Regions from separate parts of the Vibrio sp. SCSIO 43133 genome, predicted to be linked through region 1. Evidence: predicted binding sites of a transcription regulator. Region 1 holds the regulator's gene; each other region holds the start of a gene.
What was found. Region 1 encodes MetJ, which represses methionine synthesis genes. Its sites were predicted from a motif close to TTAGACNTNTANANGTCTAA; they were not measured.
Positions count from the first base shown of each region.

Region 2: metH (methionine synthase) is a predicted target of MetJ. The motif match lies at 2,039-2,058, and genes of this name have one in related genera.
Region 3: metK (methionine adenosyltransferase) is a predicted target of MetJ. The motif match lies at 1,770-1,789, and genes of this name have one in related genera.
Region 4: metA (homoserine O-acetyltransferase MetA) is a predicted target of MetJ. The motif match lies at 2,950-2,969, and genes of this name have one in related genera.

Region 1 is NZ_CP068024.1:3,330,985-3,335,550, reverse strand. Features, by position in the region: gene priA (primosomal protein N') at 1-691, opposite strand, end outside; gene rpmE (50S ribosomal protein L31) at 975-1,193, shown strand; gene JKJ11_RS15580 (malic enzyme-like NAD(P)-binding protein) at 1,480-2,739, shown strand; gene metJ (met regulon transcriptional regulator MetJ) at 2,806-3,126, opposite strand; gene JKJ11_RS15570 (O-succinylhomoserine (thiol)-lyase) at 3,386-4,555, shown strand; gene JKJ11_RS15565 (bifunctional aspartate kinase/homoserine dehydrogenase II) at 4,564-4,566, shown strand, end outside.
Region 2 is NZ_CP068024.1:3,192,061-3,196,626, forward strand. Features, by position in the region: gene metH (methionine synthase) at 1-1,991, opposite strand, end outside; gene JKJ11_RS14900 (cation:proton antiporter) at 2,292-3,614, shown strand; tRNA gene JKJ11_RS14905 (tRNA-Asn) at 3,874-3,949, opposite strand; tRNA gene JKJ11_RS14910 (tRNA-Phe) at 4,005-4,080, opposite strand; tRNA gene JKJ11_RS14915 (tRNA-Thr) at 4,088-4,163, opposite strand; tRNA gene JKJ11_RS14920 (tRNA-Phe) at 4,222-4,297, opposite strand; gene mltC (membrane-bound lytic murein transglycosylase MltC) at 4,423-4,566, opposite strand, start outside.
Region 3 is NZ_CP068024.1:400,621-405,186, reverse strand. Features, by position in the region: partial or broken gene tkt (transketolase) at 1-1,556, opposite strand, end outside; gene metK (methionine adenosyltransferase) at 1,864-3,015, shown strand; gene JKJ11_RS02135 (DUF2189 domain-containing protein) at 3,373-4,167, shown strand; gene JKJ11_RS02130 (SprT family zinc-dependent metalloprotease) at 4,250-4,566, shown strand, end outside.
Region 4 is NZ_CP068024.1:2,179,126-2,183,691, forward strand. Features, by position in the region: gene JKJ11_RS10320 (DMT family transporter) at 1-332, shown strand, start outside; gene JKJ11_RS10325 (M20/M25/M40 family metallo-hydrolase) at 443-1,549, shown strand; gene JKJ11_RS10330 (ribosome recycling factor family protein) at 1,603-1,956, opposite strand; gene JKJ11_RS10335 (DUF3859 domain-containing protein) at 1,935-2,372, opposite strand; gene JKJ11_RS10340 (ATP-binding protein) at 2,449-2,817, opposite strand; gene metA (homoserine O-acetyltransferase MetA) at 3,000-3,941, shown strand; gene JKJ11_RS10350 (DUF3081 domain-containing protein) at 4,035-4,286, opposite strand; gene JKJ11_RS10355 (AMP-binding protein) at 4,381-4,566, opposite strand, start outside.

The DNA.
Region 1 (4,566 bases):
TTTTCCCCGAACCTGTCACCCCCTCTAGCAGGTAGCAGCCGAATTCGGTTTGGCTATTTACTGACGCGATCGCTACAGCTTGTTCAGCATTCAGCCTCAGCTCTGTCGGTGGGTTGGTCATCGTTTCTGGCCAACGTGGAGTAGGGGCTAGCTTCTCATGCGATTCAATCCAGCCTTTCTCAGTCAGTGTTTTTAAGACACTAGAGCTGACTTCATTATCAATGAACGCCTGATGAGCACAAGGGCCAGACTCCAGCATATGCATGACTTTTGCTTGTTGCACAGCTCGTCCAAACCCAGCCATGAGCTGATTCTTGCCTGCTTCTGTAATACGCCACTCAACGGTAGCAGCAAACTCTGCAGGCTTTCCTTTGCGCAATGACGAGGGTAGAGCGTTGTTTAACGTGTCGCCCAATGGGTGTTGATAGTATTGGCTACACCAAGAGATTAGCTCGAACAGTGGCTTTGGCCAGACTGGACTGGTATCAAGTGCCGCTTTGATGGGCTTAAGCTGATCAATAGGGAAGTCTGATTGGTGGCTGAATTGAGTGACAATACCAACTAAGGTCTGGCGTCCAAAAGGCACTGATACTCGGCCGCCCACCACAGGGAAAAGGTGCGTTGGGACTAGATAATCGAACTGTTTATCCAGTGGCACTGGCAGTGCAACACGAGCTACGTTTGGGCGCATAGTGGAATCGGTATTGTTCAAAGAGAGCGCCATTCTACCTAGCTATGTCCGTTAGGAGAAACCGTTAATTGAATAAACTGAGTCAATCCACCTAAAGGTGGCGAAAAAAGTGGCAATTTTAGTTGATCCTAAAGGCACTATTCATTACTATACTGCGCCTTGATGGTATGGCTTGTTCTACATTTATTGCAGTAACAGCGATATCATAAGTCTTTTATTAAACTACGTGTGGTGTCCGGCTTAGAATCGGATGGCGACACGGCCTAAACTTTGAGGTTTCCCCATGAAAGCTGGTATCCACCCAGAATACAAAGCAGTAACAGCAACTTGCTCTTGCGGCAACACATTCGAATTCAACTCTACTCTAGGTAAAGATTCTATCCACCTAGACGTATGTGACAAGTGCCACCCATTCTACACTGGTAAGCAACGTATCGTTGATACAGGCGGCCGTGTTGATCGCTTCAACAAGCGTTTCGGTGCTCTATCTAGCAAGAAGTAATCTTACTTTTGCAGATTCTAGAAAAGGACGCTTCGGCGTCCTTTTTGTTTTGAGGCAAAAATAAAACAATTCTGTATACAATCCATTCAAAATTCTAACTATCTAGCGTAGTATTAATAAATCAGAGTGACGAACCGCTGTCACACAGACCATGCGTCAGTATCCCCGTTCGTGTTGTCCACTCTGTTGAGTCTGTAACCCTTTAGAAGCAAAGCTAATAATTACAAAGCGGTTTATACTCACACATTCAGTCTTTAATACTCGTAGAATAAGCAGGATTGCCACCATGTCCGATGACCAACAAATCGACGAATTTCGCCAACAAGCGCTTGATTATCATGCCAACCCCGTCCCTGGAAAAATTGAAATTGCTCTGACTAAGTCTGCTGACTCAGCAGCTGACCTCGCCCTTGCATACAGCCCTGGTGTGGCTGAGCCAGTGCGTGAAATCGCACAAAACTCTGAAAATGTTTATAAGTACACAGCCAAAGGCAACATGGTTGCGGTCATCTCTAACGGTACTGCGATTTTGGGGCTAGGTAACTTAGGCCCACTGGCGTCGAAACCTGTTATGGAAGGTAAAGCGCTACTGTTCAAGCGTTTTGCTGGTCTAGACTCTATTGATATCGAAGTGAAACATCGCACGATTGATGAGTTTGTTGATACGGTAGCTAACATCTCTGATACCTTCGGTGGTATCAACCTAGAAGATATTAAAGCCCCAGACTGTTTTGAGATTGAACGTCGTCTGATTGAACGCTGTGATGTGCCGGTGTTTCACGATGACCAGCACGGCACTGCGATTGTAACGGCAGCAGGTATGCTGAACGCGATTGAACTGCAAGGTAAAGATCTGAAAGAAGCGCGCATTGTATGTCTTGGTGCTGGTGCCGCAGCTATCGCGTGTATGGAGTTATTGATTAAATGTGGCGCGATGCGTGAGAAGATCTACATGCTTGACCGTAAAGGTGTGATTCATACTCGCCGCGACGATTTGAACGAGTATAAAGAGCTGTTTGCTAACAACACCGACATGCGTACCTTGGAAGACGTCATTGAAGGTGCGGATCTGTTCCTAGGTGTATCGGGCCCTGACTTACTTGAACCAGAAGCTTTGAAACTGATGGCGGATAAGCCAATTGTGTTTGCCTGCTCAAACCCAGATCCAGAAATCAAACCTGAGCTTGCTCATGACGTACGTGATGACCTGATTATGGGCACTGGGCGCTCTGACTACCCTAACCAAGTAAACAATGTCCTGTGTTTCCCATTTATCTTCCGCGGTGCGCTTGATGTACGTGCAAGTGAAATTAATGACGAAATGAAGCTAGCTGCGGTTGAGGCGATTCGTGAACTTGCCAAAGAAGAAGTACCACAAGAGGTGCTTAAAGCGGCTGGTGTAGAGTCACTTACTTTTGGCAAGGAGTACATCATTCCAAAACCAATGGATCCACGTTTGCTGCCACGTGTAGCCAAAGCGGTTGCTCAAGCTGCAGTCGATTCCGGTGTTGCGCGAATTGAGATGCCAGAAAATTATATGGCTTAATTTCTCATACTCGAGCAAATAAAAAAGACGGCATAAATGCCGTCTTTTTTCATTCTACGTCAGAATTTACTCTTCATCGAACGCTTCAAACTCAATTCCCATTGCTGTCATCAGCTCTTTAGCTTCTGTTGGGATGTCGTCTGGACGGTCTTTTCTCAAGTCTTCGTCGGTTGGAAGCGGTTGACCAGTGTAGGCGTGTAGGAAGGCTTCGCACAATAGTTCACTATTGGTTGCGTGGCGTAAGTTATTGATTTGGCGACGAGTACGTTCATCAGTCAACACCTTTAGCACCTTCAACGGAATAGACACCGTGATCTTTTTTACTTGTTCGCTTTTTTTTCCGTGCTCCGCGTATGGGCTAATGTATTCGCCGTTCCAATCTGCCATTGCACACCTTCGCTCTATTAATCATAAGTAGTAGTAATAAGAATGCTGCAATTTTAGCGGGATTTACTGCCATAAGCAAAGACATATAGACGTCTAGAAGTGTTGACGTCTCACAAAATGGAAAGTAAAGTGGACATTCATTTTAACGCAATGTTAATTTTTTAATGTTTGCCACTTTTGTTGGTTCCATATTCACTGACAAAAGTAGACACTGAATAACAGCCCATCAGCCCAATGCGATTTGATAAAGGAAGTTTCTATGAGCAATCGGAAGCCAGCGACAATAGCCGTACGTACTGGTATCGAATCAGATACCCAGCACCATGCTGTGGTACCGCCAATTTACCTTTCTACTAACTATGGTTTCCCTGCGTTTGGAGAAGTGCCTACTTACGACTATACCCGCTCTGGAAACCCAAACCGTGGTTTGCTGGAGCAAGCATTGTATGAGCTCGAATCTGGTAAAGGAGCCGTTGTCACTAACTGTGGTACGTCTGCGCTAAACTTGTGGGCGTCGGCTTTTTTAGGGCCTGAAGACACTATCGTGGCTCCGCATGACTGCTATGGCGGTAGTTACCGACTATTCAATACTCGTGCGCAAAAGGGTGATTTTAAAGTTCAGTTTGTCGACCAAAGCGACGAGGCGGCGTTAGATGCTGCACTTGAAGCGAAACCAAAGCTCATTTTACTTGAGACGCCGTCCAACCCGTTGGTTCGAGTCGTCGATATCGCTGCTGTTTGCGAAAAAGCCAAACAAGTCGGCGCGCTAGTGGCGGTTGATAATACCTTTCTGACACCTGTGTACCAAAAGCCTTTAGAGCTTGGCGCTGACTTTGTTATCCATTCAACCACCAAATACATCAATGGTCACTCTGATGTGATTGGTGGCGTTGTGATCACCAAAACAGAAGAGCACGCGGAAGAGCTTGCATGGTGGGGCAATTGTATTGGGGCAACGGGGACACCGTTTGATAGTTATATGACGCTACGTGGTATTCGTACGTTAGGTGCTCGCATGCGTGTGCATGAAGAGAGCTCTCAACATATTCTCGAGTTCTTAAAGCAGCAGTCACTGGTTAAAGTGATTTATCACCCAAGCTTGCCTGAACATCCTGGACATGAGATTGCCAAGAAACAGCAGTCAGGTTTTGGCTCTATGTTGAGTTTTGAGTTTGCAGGAAGCTTTGAACAGCTGAAGTACTTTGTGGGTGAACTCAAGTTGTTCTCACTGGCTGAATCACTTGGTGGTGTTGAAAGTTTGATTTGTCACCCCGCTTCTATGACACACCGAGCAATGGGAGAAGCAGCCTTAGAAGAAGCGGGCGTTTCTCAGCAATTACTGCGCCTGTCTGTGGGGCTGGAAGATGCCTCCGATCTGATTGACGATTTACAGCAAGCATTTGATAAAGCGAAAACGTTCCAAGGATAAGTTGAGTTATG
Region 2 (4,566 bases), 140 kb from region 1:
AAACGCTTTGAGACCGGCCAAGTGCGCCATTCAAGTGCACTGGCATCCTCCTCTTTGCCCACACCCTTATTGGCATACTCAGCGGCAATATCAAGCAGTCTTTCGGTGCCATCATCACGGCGGTTAAGTACGACATCTTCAACCGCTTCACGCAATTTCTCAGGCACATTGTCGTAAATCTCAAGCTGACCAGCATTTACGATACCCATGTCCATACCATTTTTAAAACAGTGATAAAGGAACACGGCATGAATGGCTTCGCGGACATAGTTGTTACCGCGGAAAGAGAACGAGACATTAGACACACCACCAGAAATCATGGCATGTGGAAGGTCACGTTTAATATCGGCAACGGCTTCAATGAAATCCACAGCGTAGTTGTTGTGCTCTTCTATACCTGTCGCCACTGCGAAAATGTTAGGGTCAAAAATGATATCTTCAGGTGGAAAACCAACCTCATCGACCAGAATATTGTAGGCGTTGGTACAAATTTCTAGCTTACGCTCACGTGTCTCTGCTTGACCAATTTCATCAAACGCCATCACGATAACCGCAGCACCGTAGCGCCTGATTAACTTCGCTTGCTCAACAAATTTCTCTTTGCCTTCCTTCATGGAAATCGAGTTAACGATGCCTTTACCTTGAATACACTTCAGGCCAGCTTCAATCACTTCCCATTTTGATGAGTCAACCATGATTGGTACTTTAGAGATTTCAGGCTCAGAAGCACACAGGTTTAAGAATCGAACCATGCACGCCTCAGCATCAAGCATGCCTTCATCCATATTGATATCGATGATCTGCGCGCCATTTTCAACTTGCTGACGAGCAACCTCCAACGCTTCGTCATATTGCTCTTCTTTAATTAGGCGCTTAAATCGTGCAGAGCCAGTTACGTTAGTACGTTCACCAACGTTAATAAATAAAGAGTCTTTCTCAATCGTCAGTGGCTCTAACCCTGATAGTCGACAAGCTACAGGTAGCTCTGGTAGAGGACGAGGAGTGACGCCTTCAACGGCATTCGCCATTTGACGAATATGCTCAGGTGTCGTACCACAACAGCCACCAACGAGGTTTAGGAAGCCACTGCGCGCCCACTCACCAATGTGCTCTGCCATATCTTCTGGCGACAAGTCATATTCACCAAAGGCGTTAGGTAAGCCTGCATTAGGGTGAGCAGAAACAAAGCTCTCGCCAATACGCGACATTTCTTCAACATATTGCCTAAGCTCATCAGGGCCTAAAGCGCAGTTTAAGCCAAAGGAAAGCGGTCTTACGTGACGTAACGCGTTATAGAAAGCTTCTGTTGTTTGACCTGAAAGAGTTCGTCCGGATGCATCGGTAATTGTGCCCGAAATCATCACTGGCAGTTCATAGCCAAGCTCTTCGAACACAGATTCGACGGCAAAAGCACACGCCTTCGCATTGAGTGTATCGAAGATAGTTTCGATAAGGATGAGGTCTGAGCCACCTTTGATCAGTGCATGTGTTGATTCTGAATACGCTTCTACCAATTCATCAAACGTGACATTACGATAACCAGGATCATTTACATCGGGAGATATTGAACAGGTTCTGTTGGTTGGGCCAAGTACACCAGCAACATAACGAGGTCGGTCTGGCGTTTTAGTCGTCCACTCATCTGCGGCTTCACGAGCCAGCTTTGCCGCTTGGTAGTTAATTTCCTCGCTGAGCGATTCCATATCATAGTCGGCCATTGCTATCGTGGTAGCGTTAAAGGTATTGGTCTCTAAGATGTCCGCGCCGGCTTCCAGATAAGCACTATGGATCTCTTTAATAAGTGCTGGCTGAGTCAATACTAAAAGGTCATTGTTACCCTTCAGATCACTCGGCCAATCAGCAAAGCGCTCACCTCGGTAGTCTTCTTCCTCAAGTTTATAACCCTGAATCATGGTGCCCATACCACCATCAATCAGTAGAATTCGTTGCCTTAGCTGACTCTCTATTTGTTGTCTTACGTTACTTCCCACGATACTGCCTCATTCCTTGCTTATGCCGTCATCGTATCATAGATTTTTTAGAAATCTAGACGTCTAAAAATCTTTCTAGTCTTATTATCTTCCACGTTATCTAACTAAAAGGACTGACACAAGCGCTTCTATATTCTATCCACTGACTACAATTTCATTTCGGTTATGAGAAAAATCCGCAAGTTACCTCATTAAGCTCTAATCTATAAACAAGAGGAATGAATTCAAAAATAGTGATTGATATTCCTGCAAGAGAAGCACAAAATCCCATTAACATTTTTTTACAAACTAGGTGGAGTGATGTCCGTTTATCAGACTTTATGTTTTTTGTCGGCAGCGGCAATGTTAATTGCCTTTGTAAACAGCAAGATAGGAAAAATGCAGACTACGATAGCCATCACAGCTGGTGCAATGATGCTGTCGCTGCTCATCTTGATTGCTGGCCAAAACGATTGGTTTCAACTTACTGAGATTGCCACAGAGACCGTAGCTGATATTGATTTTGAAGACTTCCTTCTACAAGGGATCCTTGGTTTCTTACTCTTTGCAGGTGGTTTGGGTATTAAATTGCCTCACTTAAAAGATCAGAAATGGGAAATCACCGTTCTCGCACTCGGTGCCACACTATTCTCGACCTTCTTCATCGGTTTTGTGCTGTATGGATTTTGTAATGTCATTGGCATTCAGTTTGATCTCATCTACTGCTTGCTATTTGGTGCTCTTATCTCTCCAACGGACCCTATCGCAGTATTGGCAATCGTCAAAAAGCTCAAAGCGCCTGAACGCGTTTCAACGCAGGTTGAAGGTGAGTCACTGTTTAACGATGGTTTCGGTCTGGTTATCTTCGTCACTCTCTTTACGATCGCTTTTGGCAGTGAGACACCAACTGTCGGCAGCGTGACTATGTTGTTCTTACAAGAAGCTCTGGGCGGTATCTTATATGGCTTTGTTTTAGGCTTAGTATTCCACTACCTAATTAGCTCGACCGACGACCACTCTATGGAACTACTACTTACCATAGGTATCCCAACAGCCGGCTATGCTTTTGCAGAAGTGCTTCATGTTTCAGGCCCATTGTCGATGGTGGTGTCAGGCATTATGATCGGTAACTGGACTCGTTATATCGGCTTTTCAAAAGAAACAGAAGACCACCTAGACCACTTCTGGGAGCTTGTTGATGAGTTTTTAAATGGCGTACTGTTCTTACTTATTGGTATGTCGATGCTGCTGTTCCAATTCCATCAAGAAGACTGGATTTTGATGGCCTTCTCTATTCCTCTGGTTCTTGGTGCACGCTATTTAAGTGTCGCACTGGCCTATGTAGGCTTTAAACGCTATCGCACTTATAACCCTTGGTCAGTTCGAATTTTAACGTGGGGAGGCCTACGCGGCGGTCTTGCTTTAGCAATGGCACTCTCTATTCCATCGGGAATTTGGGTTATCGAAGACAAACTTATCGACGTTAAAGAGATAATTCTTGTTATGACCTACTCTGTGGTGGTTTTCTCTATTCTTATTCAAGGCTCCACCATTACACCTATGATTGAAAAAGCGAAGCTTGCAGAGAAGGAAATGGCGGCAAAGAAAGCGGCTCAAGAGCAAACCAACGCCCATCAAGAATAGCGAGTCTTTAATATCTACCAATAGCCTCACCTTATCGGTGGGGCTTTTTTATGAAGATAGTAATGAAGCAGTAATACTAAAACACATCAAAAGCAAAATAGGCCGTATCTTATGATACGGCCTATTTATAAGTGGCTTCACTGACCATGCACTCGTAGCGACATACTACGGGGCTACTTAGGTCAGCGACATCAAGCTTGCAAAGCTTAGGAGCGCAAATGCAAAAAGACCGCATCTTTCGATGCGGTCTTTTTTAAAGTGGCTCCCCCTGCGGGACTCGAACCTGCGACATACGGATTAACAGTCCGCCGTTCTACCAACTGAACTAAGGGGGAATTATTTGTGTAAGCACTGGTCATTAAGACCACTATTTGCTTAAGCACCAAATAATGGTGCCTCGAGGCGGAATCGAACCACCGACACGAGGATTTTCAATCCTCTGCTCTACCGACTGAGCTATCGAGGCAAATAAATGGTGCCGACTACCGGAATCGAACTGGTGACCTACTGATTACAAGTCAGTTGCTCTACCTACTGAGCTAAGTCGGCGACACTTTATTTTGCGTTGCTCGTGCTAATTTATATCAACACCAACAATATCAAATTGTGGTGCCCGGAGGCGGAATCGAACCACCGACACGAGGATTTTCAATCCTCTGCTCTACCGACTGAGCTATCCGGGCAACGGAGCGCTATTAAACGGATTTTCCGGTCTCCCGTCAACGCTTTTTTGAAAAAAACTTCAAAAAAGCGTTCAAGCGCTGCATTTTTCATCGAATCGTATTCGTTTTGCGCAGATCGGGACAAATTAGCCTTTTCCAGCATTAAAATCTTTTTTGAATTTAGTTACTTTCTCCAAATAACGTCGCGCTTCAGCATTCGGGTGTTTTTTAGTCAACGCCCAATAAACTTGATTCGGTTGCAACGAATTGAGGTCGTTCATCGCTCGCTT
Region 3 (4,566 bases), 670 kb from region 1:
GGACCGTCTTTACGCTCAATCGCGTATTTCCAAGCAACCGCAGACTCTACTTGGTCACATGGACGCCATGTGCTCATGTTCGGCGTTACGCGTAGTGATGCGATTTGCTCAACCGGTTGGTGTGTCGGGCCATCTTCACCCAGACCGATAGAGTCGTGAGTGTAAACTTGGATGTTTTGCACTTTCATCAGTGCAGCCATGCGCATTGCGTTACGAGCGTATTCCATGAACATTAGGAAGGTTGCACCGTAAGGGACGAAACCACCATGCAGAGCGATACCATTGATGATCGCGGTCATACCGAATTCACGTACACCGTAGTGGATGTAGTTACCAGACGCATCGTCAGCCGTTAGCGACTGAGAGCCAGACCACATGGTGAGGTTTGATGGTGCTAGGTCAGCAGAGCCGCCCATGAATTCTGGAAGCATCTTACCGAACGCTTCTAGAGCATTTTGAGACGCTTTACGAGATGCAATGTTTGCTGGGTTAGCTTGAAGATCAGCAATGATCTTGCTTGCTTCTTGTTCCCACTGAGCTGGAAGCTCACCGTTCACACGACGCTTAAACTCAGCTGCTAGTTCTGGGTAAGCCGCTTCATAAGCCGCTAGCTTCTCGTTCCAAGCTGCTTCTTTTGCGCTACCCGCTTCGTTTGCATCCCACTCTGCTTTGATGTCAGCAGGGATTTCGAATGGACCGTGTTCCCAACCCAGGAATTCACGTGCTGCTGCAATTTCGTCGTGACCTAGTGGTGCACCGTGACAGTCGTGAGAGCCCGCTTTGTTTGGTGAACCAAAACCGATGATGGTTTTAGTACAAATTAGTGTTGGACGAGGATCCGCTTTTGCCGCTTCAATCGCTGCATTGATTGCATCAGCATCGTGACCGTCTACTGCAGGAATTACGTGCCAGCCGTATGCTTCGAAGCGCTTAGGTGTGTCATCAGAGAACCAACCTTCCACTTCACCATCGATAGAAATACCGTTGTCATCCCAGAAAGCAATCAGCTTACCTAGACCTAGCGTACCTGCTAGAGAACATGCTTCGTGAGAGATACCTTCCATCAGACAGCCGTCACCCATGAAGACATAAGTGAAGTGGTCAACGATGTCGTGACCTTCTTTGTTGAATTGTGCTGCAAGAGATTTCTCAGCAATCGCCATACCAACCGCGTTGGTAATGCCTTGACCTAGAGGACCAGTCGTCGTCTCGATACCTGGTGCATAGCCGTACTCTGGGTGACCTGGTGTTTTTGAGTGCAGTTGACGGAAGTTTTTCAAATCGTCAATTGATAGCTCGTAGCCGCTTAGGTGAAGCAGAGAGTAAATCAGCATTGAGCCGTGGCCGTTTGATAGTACGAAACGGTCGCGGTCAGCCCATTCTGGGTTTGACGGGTTGTGATTTAGGTGAGAACGCCAAAGAACTTCAGCGATATCAGCCATACCCATTGGCGCACCTGGGTGACCTGAGTTAGCTTGTTGAACACCATCCATGCTTAGCGCGCGGATTGCATTAGCGAGTTGTTTACGAGAAGACATGTAGGCTCCTGAGTGCATTAAGCGAATTCCAAGTTTTTCATAAGCTGAACGAATAATCAGCGGCGCTATTGTCGCAAAGCCCCATACTCTCTGCAAACGTTTTACCGTCATTTTTTGGCTTTTTGCCGCGATAATGTCGTACTAAAGCGCGTTTCTTTGACAAAAATGGGCAAACGATTGGCTATAACTTAAAAGCAAAAATCGCTTGCTAATCGCACATTGATGAATAGAATAGACGTCTAGATGTAGATACACCTACAATATATCATTGAATTTTCTATAAGTGAGTACGATATGCTCGCTTTAAAATGTAATTGGAGCTCTCATGGCTAAGCACCTATTTACTTCTGAATCTGTATCAGAAGGCCATCCAGATAAAATCGCTGACCAAATTTCTGATGCGGTACTTGATGCAATCCTTGAACAAGACCCAAAAGCACGTGTTGCTTGTGAAACGTACGTTAAGACTGGCATGGTGATGGTAGGCGGTGAGATCACTACTTCAGCATGGGTTGATATCGAAGAATTGACTCGTGAAACTGTTCGTGAGATCGGTTACGTTCATTCAGATATGGGCTTTGACGCTGATTCTTGTGCGGTACTAAACACTATCGGTAAACAGTCTCCAGACATCAACCAAGGCGTTGATAAAGCAGATCCTAAAGAGCAAGGCGCTGGTGACCAAGGCATCATGTTCGGTTATGCAACTAACGAAACTGACATCCTAATGCCAGCTCCTATTACTTACTCTCACCGTCTTGTTCAAAAACAAGCGGAAGTGCGTAAGAACGGTACTCTACCTTGGTTGCGCCCAGACGCTAAATCTCAGGTAACGTTCCAGTACGATCAAGGTAAGATCGTTGGTATCGATGCCGTTGTTCTTTCAACTCAGCACTGTGATTCAATTTCTACACCAGACCTACGCGAAGCAGTGATGGAAGAGATCATCAAACCAGTACTACCATCAGAGTGGATCAACAAAGAAACTAACTTCTTCATCAACCCAACCGGTCGTTTCGTAATCGGTGGTCCAATGGGTGACTGTGGTCTAACAGGTCGTAAGATCATCGTTGATACATACGGCGGCGCTGCTCGTCACGGTGGTGGTGCATTCTCTGGTAAAGATCCATCAAAAGTAGACCGTTCTGCAGCATATGCAGCACGTTATGTAGCGAAAAACATTGTTGCTGCTGGCATGGCAGATCGCTGTGAAATCCAACTTTCTTACGCTATCGGTGTTGCTGATCCAACCTCTATCATGGTGGAAACATTCGGTACTGAAAAAGTATCTCACGACATCATCGTCGAAGCAGTACGTCAAAACTTCGACCTGCGTCCATACGGTCTACAAGAGATGCTAAACCTTCTTCAGCCAATCTATAAGAAGACAGCAGCATACGGTCACTTCGGTCGTGAAGAGTTCCCATGGGAAGCGACAGACAAAGCAGTAATCCTACGCGACTTCGCTGGTTTATAATCTGCCAACTCTGAACTAATACTCTAAAAAGCCTTCAAAATATTTTTTGAAGGCTTTTTTGTTTTTATTACTAACCATTTCAAACACTTTGTTGCATTATTGTTAAAAATGAACTTTGCGGCACGTAATTTATACCCTTCTGAAAATTGTGTTTTCTCGCAACTCGGTTAATAGTTAATCAAAAGTGCCCTTGCAAACAGACCTTTTGGGGTCTGAGTTTCGTACTGTAAATAGAGCACTTATAAGGGGAAGACGCTAAACAACGACACTTTGCTATAACTGTTCGTGCTGAATAACCAGCATCGTTAGCGCCATCCCTGAGAAACGTAGGCCAGTTTGTCAAATCAGGGAGGACATATGCCTCGAACTGTAAATACCGACGACTTCCACAAGAAACACGAAGTCAGGGATCAAGATTACGCTAAAACTATTCCTTGCAATCAACTGAGTGTATCAGCGCCATTTCACTGGCTAGCGCTTGGTTTGCATGACCTAATTCGAATGCCAATTATCAGCGCGTTTTATGGCTTATGCTTTACGGCTGCCGCTGTCGCGATTGTGCTATTAGTACAATGGCAAGGAACCCACCTAGTCATCATGCCGAGTTTGGTGGTTTATATGCTCATAGGGCCATTTTTGGCACTTGGGTTGTATGACGCAGCATGGGAAAGAGAAAAAGGACACAAACCCAGTCTGTTCCACTCCATGAAAGCCATCGGTAGAAATTCCACCTCACAGTGGGCATTTGCCGTTTTGCTCGCTGTAGCGATGATTTTCTGGATGAGAATCGCAGCCTTGTTGCACGCTCTCTACCCTTCTGTTCAAGGCGCACCCTTGACAGATTTTGCACCATTTTTGATTACGGGTAGTGTTATTGGAGCTGTGATTGCTTCGATTATCTTCAGCATTTCAGCGTTCTCGATTCCACTCATGATGGAGAGACGCGTCGATGTGATGACCGCCGTGTTTACTAGCTTCAATGCGGTCAAATCGAATATTCCAGCCATGATTGTATGGGCTTTAGTAATCTGTGGCGGTATCTTGATTGGCTTCGCTACCTATGGCATTGGAATGATCATTACTATGCCAATCCTAGGCTATGGTACATGGCACGCCTATCACGAAACCATTAAGAAAAAACATCATCCTTAAGCCAACGAGCAATATATTGCAAACATAACCAATGTCTCTAGAATAACGCCCTCATTTGGGCGTTATTTTTTGATTGAGTTAAATGAAATCATCTCCATCCGAAGAACTGCACTACCTCGCAGTAAAAAAACTAGCACAATGTATCGAAAAGGCTCGTCACTACTTTGAGCGAGACTTTCGCATGCCCGCGCTCAACTACCAACTTCGTGGCAAAGCGGCGGGAAAAGCCTACTTGCAAGCGTGGGAGATACGTTTAAATCCAGTCTTGTTTGCCGAGAACCAACAAGCTTTTATCAACGAAGTGATTCCACATGAAGTCGCTCACCTCATTACGTTTGCTTGCTTTGGTCGAGTGCGCCCACATGGAATGGAGTGGCAAATGGTTATGAACCAAGTCTT
Region 4 (4,566 bases), 1.2 Mb from region 1:
CTGTCGTAAGCTTGTTATTAATGTTCAAAGAAGGGTCGGCTACCCAGTTTACAACAACTATGATGCAACTTGATTGGGTCACCTCGAGTTGCTTAATATACCTTGCTTTAGGTTGTACCCTTATGGCGTTTTTCCTGCAGAACTACGCCGTCAAGTTTCTTCACGCAAGTCAAGCATCACTTTTGATGGGCACAGAGCCACTATTTGGGTTGATTTTCGCGGCAATTTTCTTGCAAGAGCAACTTACAAACCTTCAATGGTTGGGTAGTTTTCTTATCATTTCCACCACTGTTGCAGCTTGTTACCAATTTTCTAAGCACAAACAGCCTTGATGTCAGTCGATTTACCTAAAATGCGGCACTTTTTTTGATTTACCTCAGGTCTAGCACGTAAACATAGGGTGTAAAGTGAGTGTCCCTGTTTCATAACGTGAAGTAATCCTATGACACTAGTAAATACCGACCGCCTTGTTAACCACTTCTTTGATCTTGTTAAAATCGACAGCGAATCTGGCAATGAAAAAGCCATTGCTGAAGCTATTGCTGAACAGCTGGGTGAGCTAGGTTTCGCCGTAAGCAAACTTCCTGTACCAGAACAGTATACCAATGGGTTTAATGTATATGGTCGCCTTGAAGGTACGCTTGACGGTAGCATTGTATTCAGTGCTCACATGGACACAGTAACTCCAGGTATTGGCATCGAGCCAATCATTGAAGACGGTATTATTCGCTCAAAGGGCGATACGATTCTTGGTGGAGACGACAAGTCTGGTATTGCAGCAGTAATGGAAGCGGTACGTTGCCTTAAAGAGCAAAACCGTGAACATAAAACTATCGAAGTCGCTTTCACCGTTCACGAAGAAGGTGGCCTGTTCGGTTCGGAACACTTCGATATGTCCTACATCCAATCAAACAACGCGATAGTACTTGATACTGGTGGCCCAATCGGAACCATCGTAACGGGTGCTCCGGGCCAACAAAAAATTGTTGCTAAAATCAAAGGTCGCCCAGCTCACGCAGGTCTAGCTCCCGAAGAAGGCATCAGCGCAGCAATGGTTGCCGCAGATGCTATCGCAAACATGAAGCTGCTTCGCATTGATTCAGAAACTACAGCAAACATCGGTTCTGTTAACGGTGGCCAAGCAACTAACATCGTAATGCCAGAGCTAACTGTGGTTGCCGAAGCACGTTCACTAAACAGCGACAAGCTAACCGCTCAAGTTAAGCATATGGTTGATACTTTCCAAGCGTCGGCTGAGAAATTCGGTGCAGAAGTCGAGATCGAATCAACACGTGCCTACGACGCTTTTGTTATCGCAGAAGACGACGCACACGTTCTGAAGGTTAAACAAGTCTTTGAAGCAAACGGCATCGAAGCCAACACAAAACATACTGGTGGTGGTAGTGACGCGAACAACTTCAACGGTAAAGGTCTAACAACTGTAAACCTTTCTACTGGTATGGCAAAAGTTCATACTACTGAAGAGTACATCGCTATTGACGATATGGTGAAAATCACTGACTTCGTTATTGGCTACGTAACGGCTTAAATCTAGCAATAGAGCTTAGCGCTGCATTTCACACCTGTGGAATGCAGCGTTTTTTATAGCCCCTCATATTCATCAATGGCTGCACGAGCTTCCACTAAAGTACAACCCGACTCATGCATCAATTCTGCAATGGTTACTTCAGGGTTTCGCTCTAATACTTGTTGAATGGGTGACTTATACTCCGATAACACTTTCTCTATCGCAACCGATATCCAACCTACACTGGCATCTAATGCGAACGACGCCAGTTGTTCTTTGCGACCAGTAACGAGCCAATTGCGTGAGCGGCGGATGCGTTTGAGCGTGCATCCGGATTGGGAAGCGCTTGCGATAACCTGTGCTTTATCCTCAACTCGATGGACGAAGCTATTAAGACGAACTGATATTAAAAGCCGCGATTTTTCCAAAACTGACCTTCATCTCTTGCTGTTACTTTGAACTTCTTCTCCGCAACCACACGTCCTTGCATTTCAAGTACCATGCGCCACTCCCCTAGATTGCTTTCAAAGCCATCGATAGGGTGAAGCAGCTGAATGGTGTCCCCCAGATAGAAGTCCCAATCATTACTGCCGATATGCTCTTCACCATCAAAAGGTTCCAACACCTGCCCTTTCTTACCAAGGATGCCAGGATGGTAAATACAGTATCGAACGCGCTCCCCTTTGGCCTTTTTGATATTAACAATAAAGCCAAATTCAATGTGCTCATCGGCTGGCACTATGGTGGTGAAATCTTGAATTTTAGGCAGCTCTTTAGAGCCGGAATCCCAAGTGGAATAAATACCATAAGACGTCATTTCGATGACGGGTGAACGTTTAGCCATTGTCCCATTGAGCCTTTAATTTGATCAGCGTTATTTGATACATCATTATCACGACACTGCGCTACATTTCATGCGTTCAGTCTTGCCAGCGAGCACGCATTTTAGCAATGACAGCATCACTAACTCCATGGATATTTTGGTATTTACCGTTACAAACGATAATTTCCAAATCCGCATTGAATTGCTGCGCTAGCGTTTTATACGCCTTCATTTCCCAACGTCGCACGAAGGTATTTGCCACTACTACATTCTCACCTTTGGCAAGAGCCAGTTCGACCTGCTTCTGGCACCACAAATGTGCTTGTTCAATCAAGTCAGGATCATAGCAGTAGTCTCCGTGAACATTAACAAAATACATGTCGGCTTCGAAATGTTGTGCATCATATGTCTTTGCTAACGTTGTTTTTCCTGAGCCAGGTAAGCCACGGATTAGCGTCAATTTCAATTGCTGGTACCTTCAAACATATAGAACCAAGCATTGTACCCAATTTCAGGCTCAGTACACGGTTTGATTCGTTGGTCATACTCGAATTGAACTAAAATTAACTATCGACAAGCAAAAACGTTTGCGTTAACTTTAGATGTATAGACGTCCAGATGACCAAACATTAGCTTAGGGAGAAAGCTGTGCCAATTAAGATTCCCGATCAACTGCCTGCATCCAACGTATTGAGAAACGAAAATATCTTCGTGATGTCGGAGACGCGTGCTGCCACGCAGGAAATTCGACCACTCAAAGTACTGATCCTCAATTTGATGCCAAAGAAAATTGAAACGGAAACCCAGTTCCTAAGATTGCTTTCTAATAGTCCACTACAAGTTGATGTCGAGCTGCTGCGCATTGATGACAGACCAAGCAAGAACACACCAACGGAACACCTAGATACCTTCTACCGTCAGTTTGAAACGATCAAAGATCGTAACTTCGATGGACTTATTATTACCGGAGCACCACTCGGTCTAGTTCAATTTGAAGACGTGATTTACTGGGAACATCTGCAAACCATTATGAATTGGGCCAACAAGCACGTGACCTCTACCTTGTATGTGTGCTGGGCGGCTCAAGCGGGACTGAAGCTGTTATTCGACCTGCCGAAAAGAACTCGCAAAGAGAAATTGTCCGGTGTTTACCACCATACTATTCAGCATCAATACCACCCGCTACTGCGTGGTTTTGATGATTCTTTCCTTGCCCCCCATTCGCGCTATGCGGATTTCTCGCCCGAGTATCTGGAGTCACATACGGATCTAGATATCCTAGCGACCTCAGATGTAGCAGGTGTCTACCTTGCGGCAACCAAGGACAAACGAAATGTATTTGTGACAGGTCACCCTGAGTACGACTCACACACTCTACACGGCGAGTATGTCCGTGACCTTGGTGAAGGTATGGAGCCCGCAATTCCGGTCAATTATTATCCGAACAACAACCCTGATAATAAACCTATTGCGAGCTGGCGAAGTCATGGGCACTTATTGTTTGCCAACTGGCTCAACTACTGTGTATACCAGCAAACGCCTTACGATTTGGAACACTTCAGTGCAGATGCGTTTACCACAGACGAGTAAGGCAGTCTTGCGACCTACTTTCTAAATCCTATTGCGGCAATATCTACCTATCTCCCCAGCTATTGGGGAGATATCATCTGCTTTCCTACGATTTTACTTCGCCAATAACGCTACTTTTTTCAAAAAGCTATCACGCAAGTGTTCTTGGTCGTATTCCAAATGATAGGTATTGTGAAAGCCCACTTTCAGCTCTACACCATTACCTCTCATATACACGTTATAACCATCATAATCTGAGAATGCTTCAACACCGCCATAGATCTTGCCAAACTCTGTATCAGCGCCATGTTCCATTATGTTGTCGTAGGCTTGAAGTACTTTTCCGGGGTCCAGTTCGTTTTTCATCGCTGCCTCCTAACAAACAAAGCCACACTAAAAGTGTGGCTTATGAATATGCAGAGCGCCAATTTTCTCCGACTATTGCGTGAGCTGTCCGATCTTATTCATCACGTAGAACTCGACGTAATATTTTACCCACGTTGGTTTTTGGCAGCTCATCTCTAAACTCAATTACTTTAGGGATCTTGTATCCTGTGAGATGTTGACGGCAGTGCTTTTTAATGTCATCAACGGTAACTGGACCACTAGTCACTACGATTAACTTGACGCGTTCCCCAGCTACATC